Endozoicomonas sp. GU-1: one gene and its partners. The main gene of each other region encodes a partner of the protein of the gene in region 2 in a complex. Links are inferred from orthologs where the notes say so. Each region holds a gene or a part of one and is shown on either strand. Other genes may lie near its edges.

The links.
Region 1: the proteins of dnaX (region 2) and dnaN are in contact, whole or in part, in a cryo-EM structure (PDB 8GIZ), measured with the Escherichia coli proteins. The link is inferred for Endozoicomonas sp. GU-1 from one-to-one orthologs.
Region 3: the proteins of dnaX (region 2) and O3276_RS24355 are in contact, whole or in part, in a cryo-EM structure (PDB 8GIZ), measured with the Escherichia coli proteins. The link is inferred for Endozoicomonas sp. GU-1 from one-to-one orthologs.

Annotation. Positions count from the first base shown.
Region 1 is NZ_CP114771.1:3,733,551-3,736,453, reverse strand. What follows is about bases 3-2,887. They hold dnaN (DNA polymerase III subunit beta), read right to left. Parts: upstream 2,055-2,887; coding sequence 951-2,054; downstream 3-950. Other genes in these bases: dnaA (chromosomal replication initiator protein DnaA), read right to left, coding at 2,117-2,887; recF (DNA replication/repair protein RecF), read right to left, coding at 3-927. Outside these bases: more of recF, read right to left, coding at 1-2; more of dnaA, read right to left, coding at 2,888-2,903. UniProt on the Escherichia coli protein: Confers DNA tethering and processivity to DNA polymerases and other proteins. Acts as a clamp, forming a ring around DNA (a reaction catalyzed by the clamp-loading complex) which diffuses in an ATP-independent manner freely and bidirectionally along dsDNA.
Region 2 is NZ_CP114771.1:249,606-252,560, reverse strand. The notes cover bases 8-2,944. They hold dnaX (DNA polymerase III subunit gamma/tau), read right to left. Parts: upstream 2,583-2,944; coding sequence 432-2,582; downstream 8-431. Other genes in these bases: O3276_RS01175 (YbaB/EbfC family nucleoid-associated protein), read right to left, coding at 38-364. UniProt on the Escherichia coli protein: Part of the beta sliding clamp loading complex, which hydrolyzes ATP to load the beta clamp onto primed DNA to form the DNA replication pre-initiation complex.
Region 3 is NZ_CP114771.1:5,795,110-5,797,897, reverse strand. The notes cover bases 3-2,772. They hold O3276_RS24355 (DNA polymerase III subunit delta'), read right to left. Parts: upstream 1,995-2,772; coding sequence 1,011-1,994; downstream 3-1,010. Other genes in these bases: mltG (endolytic transglycosylase MltG), read right to left, coding at 2,725-2,772; tmk (dTMP kinase), read right to left, coding at 2,064-2,699; O3276_RS24360 (PilZ domain-containing protein), read right to left, coding at 614-955; O3276_RS24365 (multidrug effflux MFS transporter), read left to right, coding at 3-518. Outside these bases: more of O3276_RS24365, read left to right, coding at 1-2; more of mltG, read right to left, coding at 2,773-2,788. UniProt on the Escherichia coli protein: Part of the beta sliding clamp loading complex, which hydrolyzes ATP to load the beta clamp onto primed DNA to form the DNA replication pre-initiation complex.

The DNA.
Region 1 (2,903 bases), 3.5 Mb from region 2 along the record:
TTTCAGTGCACAGACCACCAGTTTTAATTGACCTCGTGAGAGGATATCAACCGCACTGCCTTTGCCCATCCGAATCCTTAAATCTGCCCGTTGCGGCCCGGCATGGGTATAGCCCGATTGGACATCTCGTGCCAGTCCGCTACTGAGTACTTCATGCAGCTCTCTCTCCCTATCCCAGCCTCGGTAATATTGGATAGAAAGATTATCCAGATCGGCCAATTCCGAAAGCACCTCATTGAAGACGGGCGTCAGTCTCTCGATATAGTCGCCGCGTAACACGTCGATGGCATTGGCCGCTTTGGCAAACTCTATGTTCCACGAAGTCAATTCAGAACCGTTTATTCTACCATGACGGAGCAGACTGTTCCGCTGTTTCAGTGCCTTCTGCATGCGTTTCCATAGCGGGAAAAAGTCATGATGTTTCACGTGAAACACGCCCCAATCAATAAAGTTCCTTCGCAGCTTTGGGGAGCCTTCAAGCAAACGGAAGGTGTCCGGATTAATCACCTGTAAGGGCAGTAACCTGGCCAGCTCAGAAGTGGACTTCAGGTTCTCTCCGGACACCCGTATCTGCAGTGTTTCATCCCGCAGGTTTCTGGAAACACCTACCGGTATGGATCCCGATGACACACCGATTCGACCAAACACCGTACAGACCTCGGCATCACGATTGATCACCGGTTTAATTCGGGAGGTCCGAAACGATCGGGCAACCCCGAGAAGATGTATGGCCTCAAGCACGCTGGTTTTACCACTGCCATTGAGCCCGTAGAGCACGTTTACAGAAGGGGAAGGGGTAAGCGAAACAGAGGAGAGGTTTCTAATATCGGTTATGGAGAGCTGTTGAATCATATTCTGTTTATTTCCGAACCTGAGTAGCCCGGAAGCCGGATCAGGGCGAGTGTCTGATGCCACCACATCAGACACTGACTACTTCTGCCGACAGGCTGTTACAGCCTCATAGGCATAACAACATAGGTGGAGTCACCAGACTCAGACTCCTCAAGCAGCGCACTGCTGTTCGGGTCGGAGAGGGTCATCTTGATGGCCTCACCAGACAACACAGAAAGCACATCCAACAGGTAGCTGACGTTAAACCCGATCTCCATGGAGTCACCATGATAAGCCAGGCTCAACTCTTCTTCGGCTTCTTCCTGCTCCGGGTTGTTAGCCATTACCTTAAGCTGGCCATCGGAAAGAATCAGGCGGATACCCCGGTATTTCTCATTGGACAGAATAGACGCACGCTGGAATGTCTGACGCAGTTCCTGGCGATCACCAATAATGATCTTGTTGCCGCCTTTCGGGATTACGCGCTCATAGTCTGGGAATTTGCCGTCCACCAGTTTGGAGGTGAACATAAAGTCGCCGGTTTTGGCTCTGATATGATTCGCTCCCAGGGTAATATGAACGCTCTCTTCCCCTTCGGTGAGCAGACGTGCCATCTCAAGAATACCTTTACGGGGCACGATGACCTGATGCTTGTCCTGCTGGTTGATATCGGCTTCCACGCTGCACATGGCCAGACGATGACCATCGGTAGCCACCGCACGAAGACAGTTCTGGCTGACTTCCAGCAGCATGCCGTTCAGGTAGTAACGGACATCCTGCTGGGCCATGGCAAAGCCGGTACGGTCAATCAGGCGACGAAGACGTGACTGACCAATGGTAAAGGATACCGATCCGGCCTCCTCTTCAATACTGGGAAACTCATTGGCTGGCAGCGTGGAGAGGGTAAACCGGGACCGGCCAGCCTTGACCTTGACCTTCAGATCATCCTGATGCACTTCAATCAGAGTGTTTTCAGGCAGGGACTTACAGATATCCATCAGCTTTCTGGCCGGTACCGTAATCTCTCCGACTTGGGCAACATCTTCCAGAGCGACACGGCCAACCAGTTCGACTTCCAGGTCAGTACCGGTTAACGAGAGCTGGTTTCCATCGACTACCATCAACACATTGGACAATACCGGCAGCGTCTGTCTGCGCTCAACCACACCTGCAACCAGCTGAAGTGGCTTAAGCAATGCTTCCCGATTAATGGTAAATTTCATCGCTTTCCTTTCTCTTGATATAAAAAGGTATTCACCTTTTTATGAGGTTGAATAAGGTGGAATTAACTTGTCAGTGAGCGCAACAGGTTTTTGTAATCGCTTTTGATCTCGTTATCCACTTCGACCAGTTCTTTTACTTTACGGCAAGCGTGAAGAACGGTGGTATGATCACGTCCGCCGTAGGCATCACCAATCTCGGGTAAACTATGACTGGTCAACTCTTTAGAGAGAGCCATGGCGATTTGCCTTGGCCTTGCCACAGAACGGCTGCGACGCTTGGAAAGAATATCCGCCACTTTGATCTTGTAGTACTCGGCAACCGTCCTCTGGATATTATCTATACTGACCTGTTTGTCCTGTAAAGCCAACAGGTCTTTCAGGGACTCGCGGATCAGATCAATATCAATACGGCGCCCCATAAAGTGCGCACTGGCGATCACCCGCTTCAGGGCACCTTCGAGTTCACGCACATTGGAACGGATTCTCTGGGCAATAAAGAAGGCGGCTTCAGGGGGCAGTTCTACTTTCTGCTGTTCTGCCTTTTTCATCAGAATGGCAACGCGGGTTTCCAGTTCGGGCGGCTCCACAGCTACCGTTAAACCCCAGCCAAATCGGGACTTCAGCCGCTCTTCAACGCCGCTGATCTCCTTTGGGTATCGGTCACAGGTCAGAATCATCTGCTGACCACCTTCCAGCAACGCATTGAAGGTGTGGAAAAACTCTTCCTGTGAGCGCTCTTTACCGGCAAAGAACTGGATATCATCAATCAGCAGCGCATCAACAGAACGATAGTACTTTTTAAAATCATTAATGGCATTCAGCTGCAGTGCCTTCACCATATCCGCAACA
Region 2 (2,955 bases):
CCCATTAGTTCTAGCAAGCGTGTCGGGCGTAAGGAGTTTAGAATGGCAGCTTTATACCGGCTGGAAGACCGAGCCCTGAGGTCAGCTCACCCATTTTTTCCTTGTTGTTCTCTTCTACTTTACGCACCGCATCATTAATAGCTGCAGCCACCAGATCTTCCAACATCTCCTTATCTTCCGCAAACAGACTTGGATCGATCTCCACCTTACGAACATCATAACGACCGGTCATGATGACCTTAACCAGCCCGGCACCGGCTTCACCAGTGACTACTGCATTGGCCAACTCCTCCTGGAGTTTCTCCATATCTTCCTGCATTTTCTGGGCCTGCTTCATCAGATTGCCCATACCACCTTTAAACATATTGACCTCTGCACAAAAACACCAAACAAGGACCACCGGAATTCACCGATCATCACGCCCGGGCTTTTTACTTGATAATATTACCAACTGGCTGAATCGAGTCATCCAGAACCATGGCCGAAAAGGTCTCAATCAACCCCTTTACCCTGGCATCGGAATAAATACTCTCTTTCGCTTCCTGGAGACGCTCGGCGATTTTCCGTTCGCGCCAGGCAGCAGGAGTTTCATTAACAATACGACCAGTGTCAATTGACAGTTTAACGGACTGCTCAAAATAATCACACAGCGCCTTTTCCACACGCTGACGATGGGTGTCGTTGTAGAGCGTGCTGCGCTGTTCATCAAGTCGTAACCGGACGACACCCTGTTCACTGTCAACAAACTCACAATGGGAACCAATGGTGCCTGTCACCCCTCCCAGGGGAAGGCCACGAAAAACCTGAACCCAGCTCACAACATCCATCTGCGTAAATGACACCCGGTCTTCTTTTGCCGGTAATTCCACCACTGCCCTGACCGGGGCTTCAGGGGCAACAACCGATGGCAGACTCAGTGACTGAGAGGCATCCGCTACAGTAGCGATTTCCTGAGAATCTCCGGACGACCAGTGTGCCTGCATATCATCCAGAGCACTGTCACGCTCATCATAAACAGGCGACTCAAAGGCAGCCTGGTCATAAGCTGACAGTGGAACGACCTCGGGGACTGGCGGTGTATCTTCACTGACCACTGCCCGGGAGGCTATTTCCTCTGCTGGTGTCTTGGGTGGCTCATCAGCAAAAACAGGAGGCTCAAAGGTATCCCTGAGGCCACCGCTCTGGACCGAAGGGTTTTCGTGCTCAACTGTTTCCTGAGCAGTTTCATGAATAACAGCAGGCGCATCAACTTGTTGGGCAGCAGGCTCAGGCTCCGGATCAGAAGCTCCTTCTTCATCAGACGTACTGTTGTGAGATGAAGAGCCTTCAGCCGATGAAGAGCCCTCAGCCGGTGAAGAGCCCTCAGCCAATGAAGAGCCCTCAGCCGATGAAAAGCTTTGCGCAGAAGAGGCAACACTGTTTGTCGGCGGCGGTGCAACCGCCATCACATCCTGTTTTGCACCAGAAATATCAAGCGGCCTGCCAGCCGCTGGCGCACCATCGGGCCGGAACGCCAGCATGCGCAACAAGGCCATTTCAAAACCACCACGGGGATCCGGCGCCAGGGGCAGATCTTTCTTGCCCACAAGACCAATCTGGTAATAAAGCTGCACATCCTCAGCCGTCATTGATGATGCCAGCGCTATAACCTGCTCACGATCACCCTGACTGTTATCAACGGCATCGGGCACAGCCTGGGCAATGGCCACCCGATGCAGCAGGGACAGCATATCATCCAGTACCGCCAGATAATCCGGCGAATGTCCTGCCAGGGATGACACCGAACCCAGGATATGGGCCGCATTGGCGGTCGCCAGCGCCATCACCATCTTCATCACCTGCCCCTGGTCAATGGTACCCAGCATCGCCCCCACCTCAGCCTCACTGACCCGCCCATTGCCAAAAGCAATGGCCTGATCGGTCAAACTGAGGGCATCACGCATACTGCCATCCGCAGCACGGGCCAGCTGCCACAGGGCCGCCACTTCGCAGGGAATCTGTTCCTGTCCGAGGATATTCTCCAGATGACCAACAATTCGCTCTGGCGTCATATTCTTCAGGCTGAACTGAAGACAGCGGGACAAAATAGTCACCGGCAACTTTTGAGGATCGGTGGTTGCCAGCAGGAATTTCACATGAGGAGGCGGCTCTTCCAGTGTTTTCAACAGCGCGTTAAAACTGTGCGCCGAGAGCATGTGTACCTCATCGATAAGGTACACCTTATAACGCCCACGGGTTGGTGCATACTGGACGTTATCTAACAGTTCCCGGGTATCTTCCACCTTGGTTCTGGAGGCCGCATCCACTTCAATAAGGTCCACAAACCGGCCATCATCAATCTCTTTACAGGCTGAACACTGGCCACAGGGGGTCGAGCTGACACCCTGCTCACAATTCAGACACCTGGCAAAAATACGGGCAATGGTGGTCTTACCCACACCCCGGGTACCGGTAAACAGGTAAGCATGGTGAAGACGATCCTGATCCAGGGCATTAACCAGCGCCTGAAGAACATGGGACTGCCCTACCAGCTCTTTGAAAGAACGGGGTCGCCATTTGCGTGCAAGAACCTGATAGCTCATTGAGTAGCGTCAATACCTGATATGGAAATTAAAGAGTATCTATGCTAACCAAGAAGCCTTGAAATTGCACGATCAGGAAGCGCTAGAGAGGTATTTGAAAGTGAGTTTGTGAGCGAGGGAAATCCGGAGAACCCGAAATAATGGAGGCGAACCCTGCCAGCCACACCCCGGCACATAATGTCACTACTACCGTTGCTCCCTTCCGGGCCTGGCGGGGTTCGTAGCTGATTATTGCGGGGGGACCGGCAAGGTCCACCATAAAGACCGGGGCATCGCGTCCCGATGCAGCGCATTCTGCATAAAACCCGACCTGACGTCAACTGCCAGCGCACATCTGGCCATCATTTTATTCACAATCAGGCCCGGTTTTTTC
Region 3 (2,788 bases), 5.5 Mb from region 2 along the record:
ACTCAGCACTGCTGGTAGCACTATACAATGTTGCTCTGTTTTCTTATTACCAGCTTGGCAGCTTCACGTTTCATCAACTTGGCCGCAGTGTTGAGGAATTTGGCCACAGTGGTTTAATCCTGAGTATTGGAACCTTGCTGGGCAGCTACTTAAATAAAAGACTGCTGGAGAGAGATATTAGTCAGCATAAATTATTATGGCTGGCTAATGGCTTTCTTCTATTCGGTGCATTGGGTGTATACCTTTTAATTTCCACTATCTGGTTCCTGATACCAATGCTGCTGGTCGTCATGGCTTTTGGGATTGCCATGCCTAACGTTATAAGCTCAGCACTACAGCAATATCAGGATAATCTCGGTAGCGCTGGAGCACTTTTTGGCTTACTGTATTATCTGATCATCGGCAGTGGTTTGATGCTGGCAGGCATTGTTCAGGATCTTGGTCTGGTTTTGCCAGGAGTCGCTATCTTAATTTCGCTGGTGATGCTATCTCAAAGCCGAAGTTATTTTCATACATAATTGTGGCCGAAAGCGAATCGGCCATAAGCATTAATGAATCAAACAGGCTCTTGTAAAACGGGGCGGATCATAATAAGCCGCCTGCGTAAGACTACTCACAATGTGTTGGTATGGCGGTCCGAAGACAAGGCACCGGCGATATGCTTCTCAATTTTACTGCGGACACTGTCAGTCGGATCATTAAATTGAATACCGATCCCTGCCTGTCGGCCACCCTGGGCTCCCATTGGCGTCACCCAAACCACCTTCCCCGGCACAGGAATCTTCTCCGGCTCATCCATCAGCGTCAGACGAATAAACACGTCATCTCCGAGGTTGTAATGTTTGTGGGTTGGCACAAACAGTCCGCCGCCACTGATAAACGGCATATACGCTTCATAGAGTGATGCCGTGTCCCGTATGGTCAGAGACATCAGTCCCTGCATCCCTTTCCCCATGACAACCCTCTCCTTTTTTCCTGAATTCAAATTCTGAACGGGTTTGAAACCCGATTTATATCACCAGCTCAAGATAATCGCTGAACACACCTTCCATCAACATCTGACTGTTCAGGTTAGCGCCCTCAAGCAACTGCTGTCGCTGTTGCATGATCTTATCGCGCAATACCAGCAGATCAGCCGCTGCCACTTTGTTAGCCATATAGTCCAGCATTCTCATCAAATCACGATTCCGAACACAGCTTTCATCGGCCGCCAGTTTCAGTTTTACAGCATCATCCAGCCAGCTGCCCATCCAGGCCAGCAGTTCAACCAGGTTACCCGTATGCCACTCTTTCGCCATTTCTACAGGAGTCAGATTCCCCCGAAACAGTTCAGGCATAGCATTAAACAAACGTCCTCGAACTGCCAGCGTATCATGATCAAACATTGCCCTGGCGGTCATGGGCGAACCTGATGAAAGGGTCAACAACTGATCCACCACCAGAGGATCGGCAATATGATCCGATAACCAGGCTTTTGCCTGCGCAGTATCCGGCACAGTAAAAGACACCATCTGACAACGGCTGCGGATGGTCGGCAACATATCTCCGGAGCGGGCACTGACCAGAATAAAGAGAGTATCACCGCCGGGCTCTTCCAGACTTTTCAGCAATGCATTGGCGGCATTAACATTCATCGCTTCCGCCGGGTTAATAACGATGACCCTGCGCCCCCCCTGCTGAGCGGTTTTACGGGCAAACTCATTGACCTGACGAACCTGGTCAATCTTGATTGGCTTGCCTGTCGCCTCAGGCTGAACCACCAGCAGGTCAGGATGAGTTCCCGCCTTTACCAGCTCACAGCTCTTGCAATGACCACAGGCGTACTCACCACTGTTTTGATGACAAAGCACACGAGTGGCCAAAGCCCTGGCAAAATAACCCTTACCAACCCCAGGCACCCCCTTCAACAACAGGGCATGGGAAAGCAGGCCTGCCTGCATTCGCTGAACCAGTGGTTGCCACTGAGCCCCGTGCCAGGGTAACGGCTTTGACAAGAAGTGACCCACCATATCAGTTGATTCAGAACTCAATTAATCCAACCCTTATCCTTGGCCGTGGAGCTATTAACTCCCAAGCCGACGCTGCAAAGCCTTGATGATATGTGCTTCAACTTCTGGAATCGACTGACTGCCATCAATAACAACGTACTGATCAGGAAAACGCTCAGCCCTTGCCAGATAGACAGTGCGAACGCGGTGAAAGAACTCGATCGCTTCCTGCTCAATCCGATCCAGAGCCCCACCCTGCTCAATAGCCCGACCTTTCGCCCTTGCCAGGCCAAGTTCCGGCTCAATATCCAGAAGCAACGTCATATCGGGCCGGCGATCTCCCTGCACCAGCTGCTCCAGTACCGCGATACGCTGCTCATCGATACCACGACCACCACCCTGATAGGCATAAGTTGCATCGGTAAACCGGTCACAAACCACCACCTTGCCCTCAGCCAGTGCAGGTTCGACACGCTGACTGAGATTCTGGCTGCGCGCGGCAAAGACCATCAACAGTTCGGTAGTATCTGTCACCGTCTCTTGGTGTTCGGCCAGCACCAGGTTTCTCAGCTGTTCAGCCAATGGCGTGCCACCTGGCTCCCGGGTTTCTACAACATCATGGCCATTAGCCTTTAACCATTGCAGAACAACCCCTTTGGCGGTGGTTTTACCGGCACCTTCACAGCCTTCAATCGTCAGAAAAAAACCCATCAATCTCTCAATTTCATTAGTATTGCTATTGCACCGTAGAACGATAATCTTTCCGCCGTTCCGTAATCTGATACTTCCTGACGGCTCGA